Linked DNA regions of Alkalilimnicola ehrlichii MLHE-1. The protein of the gene in region 1 interacts with the protein of each later gene in a pairwise test. Links are inferred from orthologs where the notes say so. Each region holds a gene or a part of one and is shown on either strand. Other genes may lie near its edges. The genes, in order: mrcB and MLG_RS11145.

Evidence for each region.
Region 2: the proteins of mrcB (region 1) and MLG_RS11145 interact in binary tests that used the Escherichia coli proteins (3 or more experiments, as listed by UniProt). The link is inferred for Alkalilimnicola ehrlichii MLHE-1 from one-to-one orthologs.

What each region holds. Positions count from the first base shown.
Region 1 is NC_008340.1:1,348,776-1,357,931, forward strand. What follows is about bases 2,752-5,761. They hold mrcB (penicillin-binding protein 1B), read left to right. Parts: upstream 2,752-3,124; coding sequence 3,125-5,398; downstream 5,399-5,761. Other genes in these bases: MLG_RS05895 (tetratricopeptide repeat protein), read left to right, coding at 5,455-5,761. Outside these bases: MLG_RS05880 (methyl-accepting chemotaxis protein), read right to left, coding at 1-1,203; MLG_RS05885 (methyl-accepting chemotaxis protein), read right to left, coding at 1,225-2,649; more of MLG_RS05895, read left to right, coding at 5,762-5,952; MLG_RS05900 (ATP-dependent DNA helicase), read left to right, coding at 5,949-7,898; MLG_RS05905 (DnaJ family domain-containing protein), read left to right, coding at 7,882-8,280; MLG_RS05910 (hypothetical protein), read right to left, coding at 8,316-9,156. UniProt on the Escherichia coli protein: Cell wall formation. Synthesis of cross-linked peptidoglycan from the lipid intermediates.
Region 2 is NC_008340.1:2,503,632-2,508,226, reverse strand. What follows is about bases 1-2,850. They hold MLG_RS11145 (peptidoglycan D,D-transpeptidase FtsI family protein), read left to right. Parts: upstream 1-482; coding sequence 483-2,219; downstream 2,220-2,850. Other genes in these bases: MLG_RS11140 (UDP-N-acetylmuramoyl-L-alanyl-D-glutamate--2,6-diaminopimelate ligase), read left to right, coding at 2,216-2,850; ftsL (cell division protein FtsL), read left to right, coding at 185-460; rsmH (16S rRNA (cytosine(1402)-N(4))-methyltransferase RsmH), read left to right, coding at 1-188. In the rest of the region: more of MLG_RS11140, read left to right, coding at 2,851-3,712; MLG_RS11135 (UDP-N-acetylmuramoyl-tripeptide--D-alanyl-D-alanine ligase), read left to right, coding at 3,709-4,595. UniProt on the Escherichia coli protein: Essential cell division protein that catalyzes cross-linking of the peptidoglycan cell wall at the division septum. Required for localization of FtsN.

The DNA.
Region 1 (9,156 bases):
GGGGATGTAGCCGTTGCGGTCGATGGCGCAGGCCCCGCCGATGGCCGGATCCGATTCTAGGACCGGCTCCTGGATGGGCGGCAGCACGCGGTCGGTGAACTCCACGAAGCGGGTGGTGTACTGCTGCGGGTCGGTGTTCGGGATCGGGACGTAATCCTCGTCGAACAGGTCCGCCTCGGTGATCTCGCCGCTGCGGATCGCCGCCTCGAAGGCCCGGCTGACCTGGGCGGCCGTCTCCGTGGCGACACGGATATAGGGGGTGTCCTCGGTCTCCACGTCACTGGCGTTGGCCAGGTTCATCAACTCCTCGACGAAACTGAGCAACTGGTTCAGGCGGCTGCCGGCGTCCTCCAGCTTCCGCAGCGAGCCGGTGACGTCATCCGCCATCTCGTTCAGGCCGTCCAGGGTCTGGTCGCTGTAGCGATCGATCTCCTGTACGGCGGAGGCGATCCGTGCCGACTCGTTGTCCACGTCACCCATCGCCCGGGCCACGGCATCCAGCACCTCCTGCATGGCGTTGGTGCCCTTCTCCACCTGCTTCGCCCGCTCGGTGCTCTTGCCGCCGGTGTCGATCAGTCCGCGGGTCTGCTCGGTGAGTTCGTGCAGCGTGCGGTCGATATCGGAGGTGGCGTCATGGGTCTGTCCGGCCAGGGATTTCACCTCCTCGGCCACCACGGCGAACCCCTGTCCGGCCTCGCCCGCGCGGGCCGCCTCGATGGTGGCGTTGAGGGCCAGCAGATTGGTCTGCTTGGCGATGGAGCCGATGCCCTTGGCCACCTTGCTCACCCGCACCATGGCGTCGTTGAGCCCGCCCAATTCGGATTCGATGTCGTGCACCGATTGGCTCAGGTCGCGGATGTCGCCCAGGGCCTTCTGGATGGTCTCGTCGGACCGGCTCATGTCGGCGCGGGCGGCGCCGGAGACGTGCTGGGCGTTGCGTGCGGCCGAGTCCACCACCTTGTTGGCCTCGGACATGCGCTGGGCGGAGTCGCGCAGTTCCTCGAACAGCGCCACCTCGCGGCGGGTCTGCTCTTTGATCCCGTCCACGTGCCCGGTGACGTCGGAGGCCTCCAGGCCCAGCTCACTGGTGTGCAGGGAGGTCTGCTTGAGGATCTCCTGGTACTTCAGATCCTCGTCAGTGACCGCCGGCGCCCGCTGTCCACCGGCCGGCTGGTCCTTGGCCTTGCGCTTGAAGAAAAACATTGCGTTGCTGCCCCCCCTGACTCAGTCCGCCGCGTAGATCAGCCGCTGACACCCCCAGTGCCGCCCGCCCACCTTGATGGGCACCGAGACCTCTTTGACCAGGGCATGGTGCCCTTCGCCCAGATTCAGGCGGTAGGTCTGCAGCAGGAAACGCTCGCGGTTGCGGGTCGCGGCACGGGTCTCGCGGCTGTCCAGCCGTCGCCGATGAAACCGCGGTAGTTCGGCGCTGTCGTCCGCTGACGGGGCGCGGGCGGCCTCACGGCTTTGTGCCGGCACATACCCGCCCAGGTCGCAGACGAAGGCGGACAGCACCCGGCGCTGGCGCTGCAGGGCCGGTTCCTGGATGGCCGGCAGCACCCGGTCACAGAACTCGGAGTTGGCGGCGGTGAAACGGGGTGGCGCGGTGTCGGCCTCGCGCTGGTAGTTCTGATCGAACAGCGCCTGTTCGTTGACACTGCCGCGCTTCAGGCCCTCCTCGAAGGCGGCGGCGGTGTCCGCGGCCAGTTGCTCGGCCAAGCGGATATAGGGCGTGTCGATGGTCTCCACGCCCTCCACGGCCGTTTCGCGGATCAGTAGCTCGGTGTAATGACGCAGCTTCTCCGTCCGTGCCTCAGCCTCCTCCAATGCATCGTTGGCGTGCCGGACCTCGCTGGTGAGCTCCTCGAGCCCTCCCACCGTCCTGCGGCAGTGCTGGTCGATCTCGCCGACGGACTCATGGATGCGCCCGGACTCGGTGTCCACGTCCTGCATGGCGCTGCCCACCGTCTCCATGATCTCCTGGATGGCGTGGGTGCCCTCACGCACCGCCTGGGCCTTCTCCGTGCTCTCGGCACCGCGCCGGATCAGCCGCTCGATGATGTTGGTCAACTCCTCCAGGATCTGATGGATCTCGGAGGTGGCATCCGCCGTTTGCTTGGCCAGCTCCTTGACGTGCTCCGCCACCACGGCGAAACCGCGGCCCACCTCGCCGGCGCGGGTGGCTTCGATGGTGGCGTTGAGGGCGAGCAGATTGGTTTGCTTGGCAATGGTGCTGATCTCATTGGCCACCTGGGCCACGCCCTGCAGCGCCTCGTTGAGGCTGCTCAACTGGCCTTCGATATGGGTGACCGACTCGGCCAGCCCGCGGATCTGCTCCAGCGAGTGGGTGATGGTTGCGCGTGAGCGCTCCACGTCCTTGCCGGCGCTGGCCGCCACGTCGTGGGCGCGGCGGGCGGCTTGGTCGACGGTGTCGTTGGCCTCGCTCATGCGCCGCGCGGTGCCCACCAGGTCGGAGAATATGGCCGCCTGGCGCCGGAACAGTTGGGCGACGTGTTCGATGTGGTTGACAATGTCCACCGCCTCCACACCCACGCCGCTGGTGCGCTCGGCGATCTGCTGGATGACCGAGAAATGGTTCATGGTCACGGAAGGCGTGCGCTCTTCGTTGTCCTTGACTACCGAAGCCATGGTCGGCTCCCCCTGGTCCCGTCGTCGTCGTCGTTGTTTGTTGTGGTTGTAATACCTTGCCCGTAGATGACGGCGGTGGGTGGGAAAACTTGAGCCCAACGGCCGGCGCAGGTGGATTAATACGTTGGCAGGGCAAAGGGTAAAGCCACCGGGGCGGCAGGGAAAGCCCCGGCGGGCCTGCCACGGCGGTTCCGCATTGCCGGCAATGGCCACCGGTCAAGCCCGTATCGGGTGGGTAAGCGATGGTATAATCTCCGGCCGATTGAGACAGTCCACGAGTCAGGCCCCCATCTGTGATAGCCGAGTGTCTGAGTAACCGTCGTGCTCCCGGCGCGGTCCGCGAGGATCGGTGCGTCCCGGTGGTCCGGCCGGCGCGGTGCCGTGTGGCAGGTCGGGGGGCGGCCCCGGGTGACCGATGGTGAAGCGATCACGTCAGAGCCGGCGCAGGGCCACCGGGCGGGGGCGCCCCGGGCGTTTGAAGCGCTGGGGCGCGCGTCTGCTGGGCCTGCTGGTCACGGTCGCCCTGGTGGCGGTGGGCCTGCTGGCCTTGTACGCCAAGTCGCTGGAGCCGGAGCTGCGCCAGCATTTTGAGGGCGGCCGGTGGGCGGTCCCGGCCCGGGTCTACGCCCGCCCCCTGGAGCTTTACGCCGGCAAGGCCCTGTCGCCGGTGGAGCTGCAGGTGGAGCTTGAGGAGCTGGGCTACCGGCAGACGACGTCGGGGCGCCAACCGGGGAGTTGGAGCCGAAACGGCGCGGTTTTCCACCTGAGTACGCGCGGCTTTGCCCACCCCGACGGTGAGGAGCCGGCCCGTAGCCTGCGCCTGGCCTTCGATGGGGGGCAGCTGGCCTCGGTGACGGGGTTGGATGACCGGGAGCGGGTCGGTCTGGCGCGTCTGGAGCCGGCGGTGGTCGGCAGCCTGCACGCGCCCCATCAGGAGGACCGCTTGCTGGTCCGGCTCGAGCAGGTGCCGGAGACCCTGGTCCGGGCCCTGCTGGTGGTGGAGGACCGCAAGTTCTTCGACCACCACGGCCTCTCCCTCACCGGCATCGCCCGGGCCGCCCTGGCCAATCTGCGGGCCGGCCGGGTGGTGCAGGGGGGCAGCACCCTGACCCAGCAGCTGGTCAAAAACTTCTACCTCAGTGCCGATCAGACCCTGCGGCGCAAGTTCACCGAGGCGGTGATGGCGCTGCTCCTGGAGCATTACTACGAGAAGGACGAGATCCTGGAGGCCTACTTTAACGAGGTCTTTCTCGGGCAGCGCGGCGGGCGGGGCGTCCACGGTTTCGGATTGGGTGCCGAGTTCTACTTCGGGCGTCCCCTGGATGAGCTCAGCCTCGCCCAGCAGGCCACGCTGGTGGGGATGGTGCGCGGACCCTCGCACTATAACCCGCGCCGCCACCCGGAGCGGGCGCGGGAGCGACGGAATCTGGTGCTCACGTTGATGGCGCGTCACGGCATTATCCCGGGGGACGAGGCGCGGGAGGCCATGGCGGAGGATCTGGGGGTCGTGGCCGACGGTCAGCGCCACCAAGGGCGTTATCCCGCCTTCATGGACCTGGTGCGCCGCCACCTGCAACGGGATTACCGCCGGGAGGACCTGATCAGCGAGGGGCTGCATGTACACACCACGCTGGCGCCGCGGGTCCAGCGTGCCGCGGAGCGGGCGGTGGACAGCCGCCTGGCCGCATTCGGTGCGGAAGGATTGCAGGCGGCGCTGGTGTCGGTCTCGGTGGAGGATGGCGAGGTCAAGGCCGTGGTCGGGGGCGCGGACTACCGCTACGCCGGCTTCAACCGGGCCCTGGATGCCCGCCGCCCCATCGGCTCACTGGTCAAGCCGGCGGTCTATCTGGCGGCCCTGCGGGAACCGGGGCAGTACGCCCTGGGGACCGTGCTCAGCGACGAGCCGGTCACCCTCCGGGATCGCGAGGGCGAGCCCTGGACGCCGCGCAATTACGATGGCGATCACCGGGGTGAGGTGCCGTTATGGGAGGCGCTGTCCGACTCGCTCAACGTGCCCACGGTGCGTCTCAGCCAGGGGCTGGGCCTGCGCCGGGTGGCCCGCACCTGGGCTGACCTGGGCGGCCGCGTCCCCAACACCCTGTACCCCTCGTTCGTGCTGGGTGCCAGCGAACACAGCGTGTTGGAGATGGCGCAGGTCTATCAGACCATCGCCGCCGAGGGCTTCCGGACCCCGCTGCGGGCGGTGCGGGCGGTCACCGACAGCGACGGCGAGCTGCTCTCCCGCTATCCCCTGGCCACCGAACAGGCGGTCGATCCGGCCAGCAGTTACCTGTTGCAGCATGCCCTGGAGCAGGTGGTGGCGCGGGGCACCGCGCGCGGGTTGCGGTCCTGGTTGGGCGACACCCACGGCCTTGCGGGCAAGACCGGAACCACCGACGATTACCGGGACGCGTGGTACGCGGGCTACTCCGGGGATCTGCTCTCGGTGGTCTGGTTGGGGCGGGACGACAATCAACCGATCGGGCTCACCGGCAGTGGCGGGGCGATGCCCGTCTGGGGCGAGCAGTTTCAGGCATTGAGCTTCCGCCGCCTGAACCGCCTGCCCCCCGCTGGCGTGGAGGAGGCCTGGATCGATTACCGGACCGGGCGGCGCAGTGGCCCGGACTGTGACGGGGCGGTGGCGCTGCCCTATATCAGCGGGCACCTGCCGGCGGAGTCGGTGGTCTGTGCCCGCGAGCCGGACGACGACGACCGACGGGGCTTCTGGGATCGCGTCTTCCGGCGCTGAGCCGCGGTGGCGTTGCGCCCCATACCTTATGACCCGGAACCGGGGGATGACGACCCATGACCACCACATTAAGACTGCTGGCCCTGCTCCTGCCACTGACCCTGGGCGCATGTGCTGTGCTGCCCCCAGAGGACCGACGGCCGGAGCCGGTGGAACCGGCCGAGGCCCCGGAGCCAGAGGAGGAGGCCCCGGTGGCGGAACCGGAGCGCGAACGCGAACCGGAGCGCGCGCGCATTCCCGATGCGGTCCTGGAGCTGGTGGCGGATGCCCGGCAGGCCGCCGATGCGGGGGAGTACGACCTGGCGGCCGCCTACCTGGAGCGCGCGGTGCGGATCAGCCCCAACCTGGCCCCGCTATGGCAGAACCTGGCGGTCGTGCGCTTCCAACAGGGCGACTACGCCCAGGCGGAGCAAATGGCGCGCCGCTCCATCCGCTTGGCGGAAGGTGACCGGGCGCTGCAGCAGCGTAACTGGCGGATCATAGAGGCCAGCCGCATCGAGCAGGGTGACGAGGAGGGTGCCCAGGAGGCGCGTCGCCAGGCGGAGGCCATTTGACCGCCGGGGACGCCCCCTTGCCGGAGGTGGCCCTGGAGGTGCTGGGCGCCGACGGGGCGCTGGCCGCGCGGATACTCGGCTTTCAACCCCGGGAGGCTCAGCAGGGCATGGCCGCGGCGGTCGCCGAGGCGCTGGCGGACAGCGCCACGCTGGTGGTCGAGGCCGGTACCGGCACCGGCAAGACCTTCGCCTACCTGGTGCCTGCGCTGCTCTCCGGTCGGCGGGTGGTGATCTCCACCGGTACCCGGACACTGCAGGACCAACTCTTCCACCGCGACCTGCCCCTGGTGCGCGACGCCCTGGGTGTCCCATTGCGTGCCGCGCTGCTCAAAGGGCGGGGCAATTACCTCTGCCTGCAGCGGTTGGGCGCAGCGCGCGAGGGGACGCCGGGGCTGAGCACGGCACAGCAGGATGCCTTGGAGCAGGTGGCGGGGTGGGCGGCCACCACCGACTCCGGTGACCTGGCCGAGGCGCCGCCGGCCGCCCGGCGCCCCGATGTGCGCCCCCGAATCACCGCGACCGCCGAGAACTGCCTGGGCGGACAGTGCCCCCGCTTTTCCGAATGCCACTTCTACGAGGCCCGGCGCCGGGCGCAGGAGGCCGACCTGGTGGTGATCAACCACCACCTGCTGCTGGCGGACTGGGCCCTGCGTGAATCGGGCTGGGGCGAGGTGGTGCCGGAGGCGGAGGCCTGGATCCTGGACGAGGCCCACCAGCTGCCGGAGACGGCGGCGCGTTTTTTCGGCCTGGGCCTCAGCGCCCGACAACTGCGGGACCTGGCCCGGGACTGCCTGGAGGACTACGGGCGCGAGGCCGGGGATCAGCCCGGTTTTCCGGAGCGGGTGGCCGCGGTGACCGCCGCTGCCGATTCGCTGCGCGACGCACTCGGTGAGGGCGATCAGCGGGCCGCCTGGCCGCAGCCCCCCGCTGCGGAGCTGCGCCGGGCGGTGACCGCACTCAAGGGGGCACTGCACGACCTGGCCCTGGCCCTGGCGCCGCTCTCCGAGCGCGGGCTTGGCCTGGCCCGGTGCCAGCAACGGGCGGAGGCGCTCCACCAGGCACTGTGTCGCTTCAATGAGCCCGGGAGCGGTGATGGGGTGCCCTGGTTCGAGACCCAGGGCTCGGGGTTCTGGTTGCGGCTCACGCCGCTGGATGTCTCCGGTCCCTTCCGCAACCGCCGTGCCGCGGCCCCCGCCGCCTGGGTCTTCACCTCCGCCACCCTGGCCATGAAGGGCGATTTCTCCCATTTCGCCGATCGTCTGGGCCTGGAGGCACCGCGCACCCTCTGTCTGGACAGCCCCTTCGACTACGCCCGGCGGGCGCTGCTCTACCTGCCCGACAATCTCCCCGACCCGGACGCACCGGATTATGCCGAGCGTCTGGTGGCGATGGCGCGGCCGGTGATCACCGCGGCCCCGGGCGGGGCCTTCCTGCTGTTCACCAGCTACCGGGTGCTGCGCCGGGCCGCCGAGTCCCTTGCCGGCACCCTGGACCGCCCGCTGCTGGTCCAGGGGGCGGCGGCCCAGCACGAGCTGCTGGCCCGGTTCCGACGGGCCGGGGACGCCGTGCTGCTGGGCACAGCCAGCTTTTGGGAGGGGGTGGATGTGCGCGGCGCCGCGCTCTCGACCCTGATCATCGACCGGCTGCCTTTCGCCTCACCCGCCGACCCGGTGCTGCAGGCCCGGATTCAGGCGGCGGAGGCCGAGGGGATTTCCGCCTTCCGCCACCTGCAGTTGCCGCATGCGGTGATTACACTGAAGCAAGGGGTGGGGCGGCTGATTCGCGATGCGGATGACTGCGGTGTGCTGGTGATCGCCGATCCGCGGCTCACCCGCCGGGGCTACGGGAAGGTCTTCCTGCGGAGTCTGCCGCCCATGAGGCGCACCGGGTCGCTGGAGGAGGTGCAGGCCTTCTGGCAGGAGGGGCGAGATGAAGTTTCTGGATGAGTTGGCCGATGCCCGGATCAGGGAGGCCCTGGAACAGGGCGAGCTGGACGATCTGCCCGGAGCCGGCAAGCCGCTGGCACTCGATGACGACAGTATGGTGCCGGAGGAGTTGCGGACGGCGTACCGAATCCTCAAGAATGCCAACTGCCTGCCGCCGGAACTGCAGGATCAGCGCGAGGTGGAGTCCCTTGAGGCGCTGCTGGCCGGGCTCGACGACGACACCGCCATCCAGCGCCGCCAGCGCACTGAGGCGGAGAAGCGCCTGGCGCTGCTTCGGGCCCGGCTGGAGCAGCGCCGGGGCCGCGGGCGGGGCGGCGGCCTGGTCGCGGTGGAGCGTGCTTACCAGGAGCGGCTGCTACGCCGGCTGGGTGGCGAGGAGTAGGCCCCGCCAACGGGCGTTACCAACCTTCCGAAAGGTTAGTAACAGCGGGCGGCCTGCACTGAGAGCACCCGGGGCAGGAACTCCGCCACCGTCTCCCAGTGCTCGCCGCCGTCGCGGCTGGCGAACAGGTGGCCGCTGGAGGTGCCAAAGTACAGCCCCGCCGGATCGGCACCGTCCTGGGCCATGGCCTCGCGCAGGACGGTGACGTAGGCGTGGCGTTGCGGCAATCCCCGGGTCAGGGGCGCCCAGTGTCGGCCACCGTCACGGCTGCGGTAGACGCGCAGGCGGCCGTCGCAGCAGGTCCGCAGGTGGTTGCTCTCAATGGGGATGACGTACACCGTGTCCGGATCCTGCGGCGGGGTGGCCAGGGCGTAGCCGAAATCGCTGGGCAGTCCGGAGGAGATCTCCGTCCAGTGCCCGCCCCGGTCGTCGCTGCGGTAGACGCCGTTGTAACACTGCCGGTAGAGCCGCTCCGGCCGGCGCGGACAGAGCACCGTGCGGTGCACGTTGTGGCCGGTCACGGCGCAGCGGCCGGGCAGGTTCTCGGCGCGGACCCCCTCGTTGCAGGGGCGCCAGCTTCGCCCGCCGTCGTCGCTGCGGAAGACTCCCCCGGCCGAGATGCTTACGTAGAGGCGTTGCGGCGATTGCGGGTCGATCAGGATGGAATGCAACGAAAAGCCACCGCGGGCCGGCTCCCAAGTGTCCCGCGTGGGGTGTTCGTTGAGTGACGCCACAGGCGTCCAGCTCTGGCCGTAATCATCGCTGCGGAACAGGCCGGCCGGATCGGTGCCGGCGTAGACCGTCCCCGGGGCCTCGGCCGGTCCCGGCGCCAGGTGCCAGACCGCCTTCATCCGCTTGGGCCACAGCCCGGGGCGG
Region 2 (4,595 bases), 1.2 Mb from region 1 along the record:
GGGTCAAACGCTACATCCGCAAGCAGTCCACCGTGGGCGATTTGCCGCCCAGCGTGCCGGTGGCGCCGGAGGCGCTGCAGCCGCGCCTGCGGTCCGTGGGCCGGGCGCTGCGCCCGGGGGAGGCCGAGCAGGCGGCCAATCCTCGGGCCCGCAGCGCGGTGATGCGGGTGGCGGAGCGGCTGCCATGAGCCGCGGCATGGCCATTGCGCTATGCCTGGGGCTCGTGGTCGCCGTCCTCGGCTCGGCGCTGGGCGTGGTCGCCAGCAAGCACCAGCACCGCAGCCTGTTCATGGAGTTGCAGGGGCTGTCCGCCGAGGCGGACCACCTCAATGTGGAGTGGGGCATGCTGCAACTGGAGCAGGGCACCTGGGCCGGGCACGGCCGGGTGGAGCGTGTGGGCCGGGAGCGTCTGGGCATGGTGATGCCCGGGCGCGAGGACATTGTCATCATTCGCCCCTGACGGGGTGGGGAGTGGGGATTCGATGAGCAGGCGAGCGCAGAAGACCGCCATGCCCCAGGTTGCCGGCTGGCGCCTGGGCGTGGTGGCGCTCGTCTTTTTCCTGCTGGTCGGCGCTCTGATGTGGCGGGCGGTGGAGCTGCAGGTGTTGGACCGGCAATTCCTGCAGACCCAGGGCGAGGCCCGGCAGATGCGCACCCGCGCCATGCCGGCCCATCGTGGCGTGATCACCGACCGCCACGGTGAACCGCTGGCGATCAGCTCGCCGGTGGATTCGGTGTGGGCCGACCCGGGTCAGTTGTTGGACCACCCCGAGGCCGTCACCGCGCTGGCGGAACTGGTGGGCATGCCGCGTGCCCGCCTGCAGCGGCGGCTGGAGGCACGGCCGGGTAGTGAGTTCGCCTGGGTCCGGCGCCAGGTCTCGCCCGAGCAGGCCGAGGCCGTGCGCCGCGCGGCCCTGCCGGGGGTGGCGCTGCAGCAGGAGTACCGCCGTTTTTACCCCTCCGGCGAGGTCAGCGCCCACCTGCTGGGCTTCACCAACATCGACGACCAGGGTCAGGAAGGCCTGGAGCTCACCTATGACGCCTGGCTGCGCGGCGAGCCGGGTCGCAAGCGGGTCATCCAGGACCGTCTGGGGCGGGTGGTGGAGGACGTGGAGCTGTTGCGCGAGCCCCGCGCCGGCCGCGATCTGGCGCTGAGCATCGATCGCCGCCTGCAGTATCTGGCCTACCGGGAACTGAAGGCCGCGGTGCGTGAGCACGATGCCCGCGGCGGCTCGCTGGTGCTGCTGGACGTGGAATCCGGCGAGGTGCTGGCGATGGTCAACCAGCCCGGCTTCAATCCCCACCGGCGCAACGAGATCGGCAACGGGGTTCAGCGTAATCGTGCCATTATCGACGCCTATGAACCCGGCTCCCTGATCAAGCCCTTCACGGTGCTGGCGGCGCTGCGTGAGGGGGTGGTCCGGCCGGAGACCTCCCTGTCGACCAGCCCCGGCACGCTGCGGGTGGGGCGCCATACCATCCGCGATATCCGCGATTACGGCGAGATCGACGTCACCACCCTGCTGCAGAAGTCCAGCAATGTCGGGGCCGTGCGCCTGGCCCTGGAGATGGAGCCGGACGCTCTCTGGGGGCTGCTGCTGGAGATGGGCTTCGGGGCCAGCACCTTCGTCGGCTTCCAAGGCGAGGCCACTGGCCGGGTGAGCAGCATGCCGCCGCGGGACGAAGTGCAGCGGGCGACCCTCTCCTTCGGCTACGGACTCACCGCCACCCCGCTGCAGATCGCTCGCGCCTATGCCACCCTGGCCGCCGCCGGCGTCCAGCGCCCGGTGAGCCTGCTCCACCGCAATGGCCAGCCACCGGAGTCGGAGGAACAGGTCCTGGACCCCGCGCTCTCCCGCCAGGTGCTGGAGATGCTCGAGACGGTGACCCAGCCCGGCGGCACCGGGACCCGCGCAGCAGTGCCGGGGTACCGGGTCGCCGGCAAGACCGGCACCGTGCGCAAGGCCGGGCCCACCGGCTATGGCGAGGACGATGGCTACATCGCCATGTTTGCCGGGGTGGCACCGGTGAGCCGGCCACGTCTGGCCATGGCGGTCCTGGTGGACGGGCCGCGGGGCGATGAATACTACGGCGGCCAGGTGGCGGCACCGGTCTTCGGGCAGGTCATGGCCGGCGCGCTGCGGTTGATGAACATCGCCCCGGATGGCGATGCGCTGCCCTCCGGCCTCATCGTTGCGGGCGGGGAGGGGCGGCCATGATGCGGCTTAGGACACTCCTCCAACCCTGGCTCGATCTCACCGATGCCGACGACCGCCCGGTCGGCGGGTTGGCGGTGGATAGCCGGGACATCGAGCCCGGCTTCGTCTTTGTGGCCCTGCGCGGTTCCCGGCATCACGGGCTGGGTTATCTCGGGGACGCCCTGGCCGCCGGTGCCGGGGCAGTGCTCTGGGAGCCGGCCGGGGACGTGGCGCCCGAGCCGGATGAGCGCACCGCCGCTGAGCGCGCCGGGGTCCCGCTGATCGCGGTGCCGGACCTGGGTCGGCGGCTCGGTCCCATTGCCGCGCGGCTGTACGGCGACCCCAGCGCGCGGATGCGCGTGGTGGGGGTCACCGGCACCGACGGCAAGACCTCCGTCACCCAGTACCTGGCGCAGTTGCTCGACCGCGAGGCCCATCGCTGCGGGCTTGTCGGCACCCTCGGCAGCGGCTTCCCGGATTCCCTTCAGCCCGGCACCCATACCACGCCCGATGCGGCGAGCGTGCAGCGGACGCTGGCTCGGTTACACCGTCAGGGCGCCGCCCAGGTGGCCATGGAGGTCTCCTCCCACGCCCTGGACCAGCACCGGGTGGCGGGCGTCCGGTTCCACACCGCGGTGCTCACCAACCTGGGGCGCGATCACCTGGACTACCACGGCGACCTGGCCGGGTATGCCGAGGCGAAATCGCGCCTGTTCGGGGTCCCCGGGCTGCAGTGGGCGGTGCTCAACCTGGACGACGCCTTCGGGCGGCAGGTGCACGGGGCCCTGGCCGGCGGCACCCGGGCGCTGGGCTACAGCCTCGCCGGCCACCCCCAGGCCGGGGTGCGCGGCGAGGGGTTGGTGCTGGAGCCGCAGGGCCTGCGCCTGCGGCTAAGCACCGAGTGGGGCGAGGCGCCGGTGCAGGCCCCGTTGCTCGGTGCCTTCAACGCCGCCAACGTGCTGGCGGTCGCGGCCGCGGCCCTGAGCCTGGGCGTGGCCCTGCCGGTGATCGTCGAACGCCTGGCCGGCCTGCGGCCGGTGCCCGGGCGGATGGAGCCCTTCACCCGCCCCGGGCGGCCCAGCGTGATCGTTGACTATGCCCACACCCCGGCGGCCCTGCGCGGCGCCCTGGCGGCCGTGCGGGCCCACTACCGGGGCGCGGTCTGGCTGGTCTTCGGCTGTGGCGGTGACCGCGACCGGGGCAAACGGCCCCTCATGGGCGAGGCGGCCGCGGAACTGGCCGACCGCGTGGTGCTCACCGACGACAATCCGCGCCGGGAGGACCCGGACCGGATCATTGACGACATCCGCCAAGGCGCCCCCGGTCGCGACTGGCCGGTACTGCGCGACCGCGCCGGCGCCATCCGCCACGCGGTGGAACGGGCCGGCCCCGAGGACGTGGTGCTGGTGGCCGGTAAGGGCCACGAGACCGTGCAGCAGATCGGCGACCGGTGCCTGCCGTTCAGTGACCGCGAGGCCGTGGTCCAGGCCCTGGGCGAGGAGGAGGGCGCATGAGCCGTTTTACCCTGCAGGAAGTGGCGGAATGGACTGGCGGCACCCGCCATGGTGACGCCGTCACCGTGGGCGAGGTCGGACTCGACAGCCGGGGCCTGGCGCCGGGCGGGCTCTTCGTCGCCATGGCCGGCGAGCGGGTGGACGGCCACGACTTCATCGCCGACGCGGCCCGGCGCGGCGCCGCCGCCGCCCTGGTGGAACGGGACGGCGACTGGCCCCTGCCGGTGGTGCGGGTGGCGGACACCCGCGCCGCATTGCAGGCCCTGGGCGCTGCCTGGCGCCGCCGGCTGGCGGCGCGGGTGGTGGGGGTGACCGGGAGCAACGGCAAGACCACGGTCAAGGAGATGATCGCCGCCATCCTGGCCCGGCGCGGTGCCACCCTGGCCACCCGGGGGAACCTCAACAACGAACTCGGTGTCCCCCTGACGTTGCTGCGGCTGGACCGCGAGCACCGCTACGCCGTCATCGAGATGGGGGCGAACGCCCCCGGCGAGATCGCCCGCCTCACCGCCATTGCGGCCCCGGAGGTCGCTGTCATCACCAACGCCGGCCCGGCGCACCTGGAGGGGTTTGGCGATCTGGCCGGGGTGGCCCGGGCCAAGGGCGAGCTCTTCCTGGGCCTGCCCGACGCGGGTGTGGCGGTGGTGAATGCCGACGACCCCCAGGCGCCGACCTGGTACGCCCTGGTGGGCGACCGCCGCTGCCTGCGCTTCGGTCGTGGCGCCGATGCCGACGTCCGTGCCACCGCCGAGACCGCTGGCGGTCACTTCGAACTGCAGATCCCCGGCGGCCGCCACCCGGTGCGCCTGCCGCTCCCGGGGCGGCACAACGTCATGAACGCCCTGGCCGCGGCGGCGGTGGCGGTGGCGCTGGAGGTGCCGCT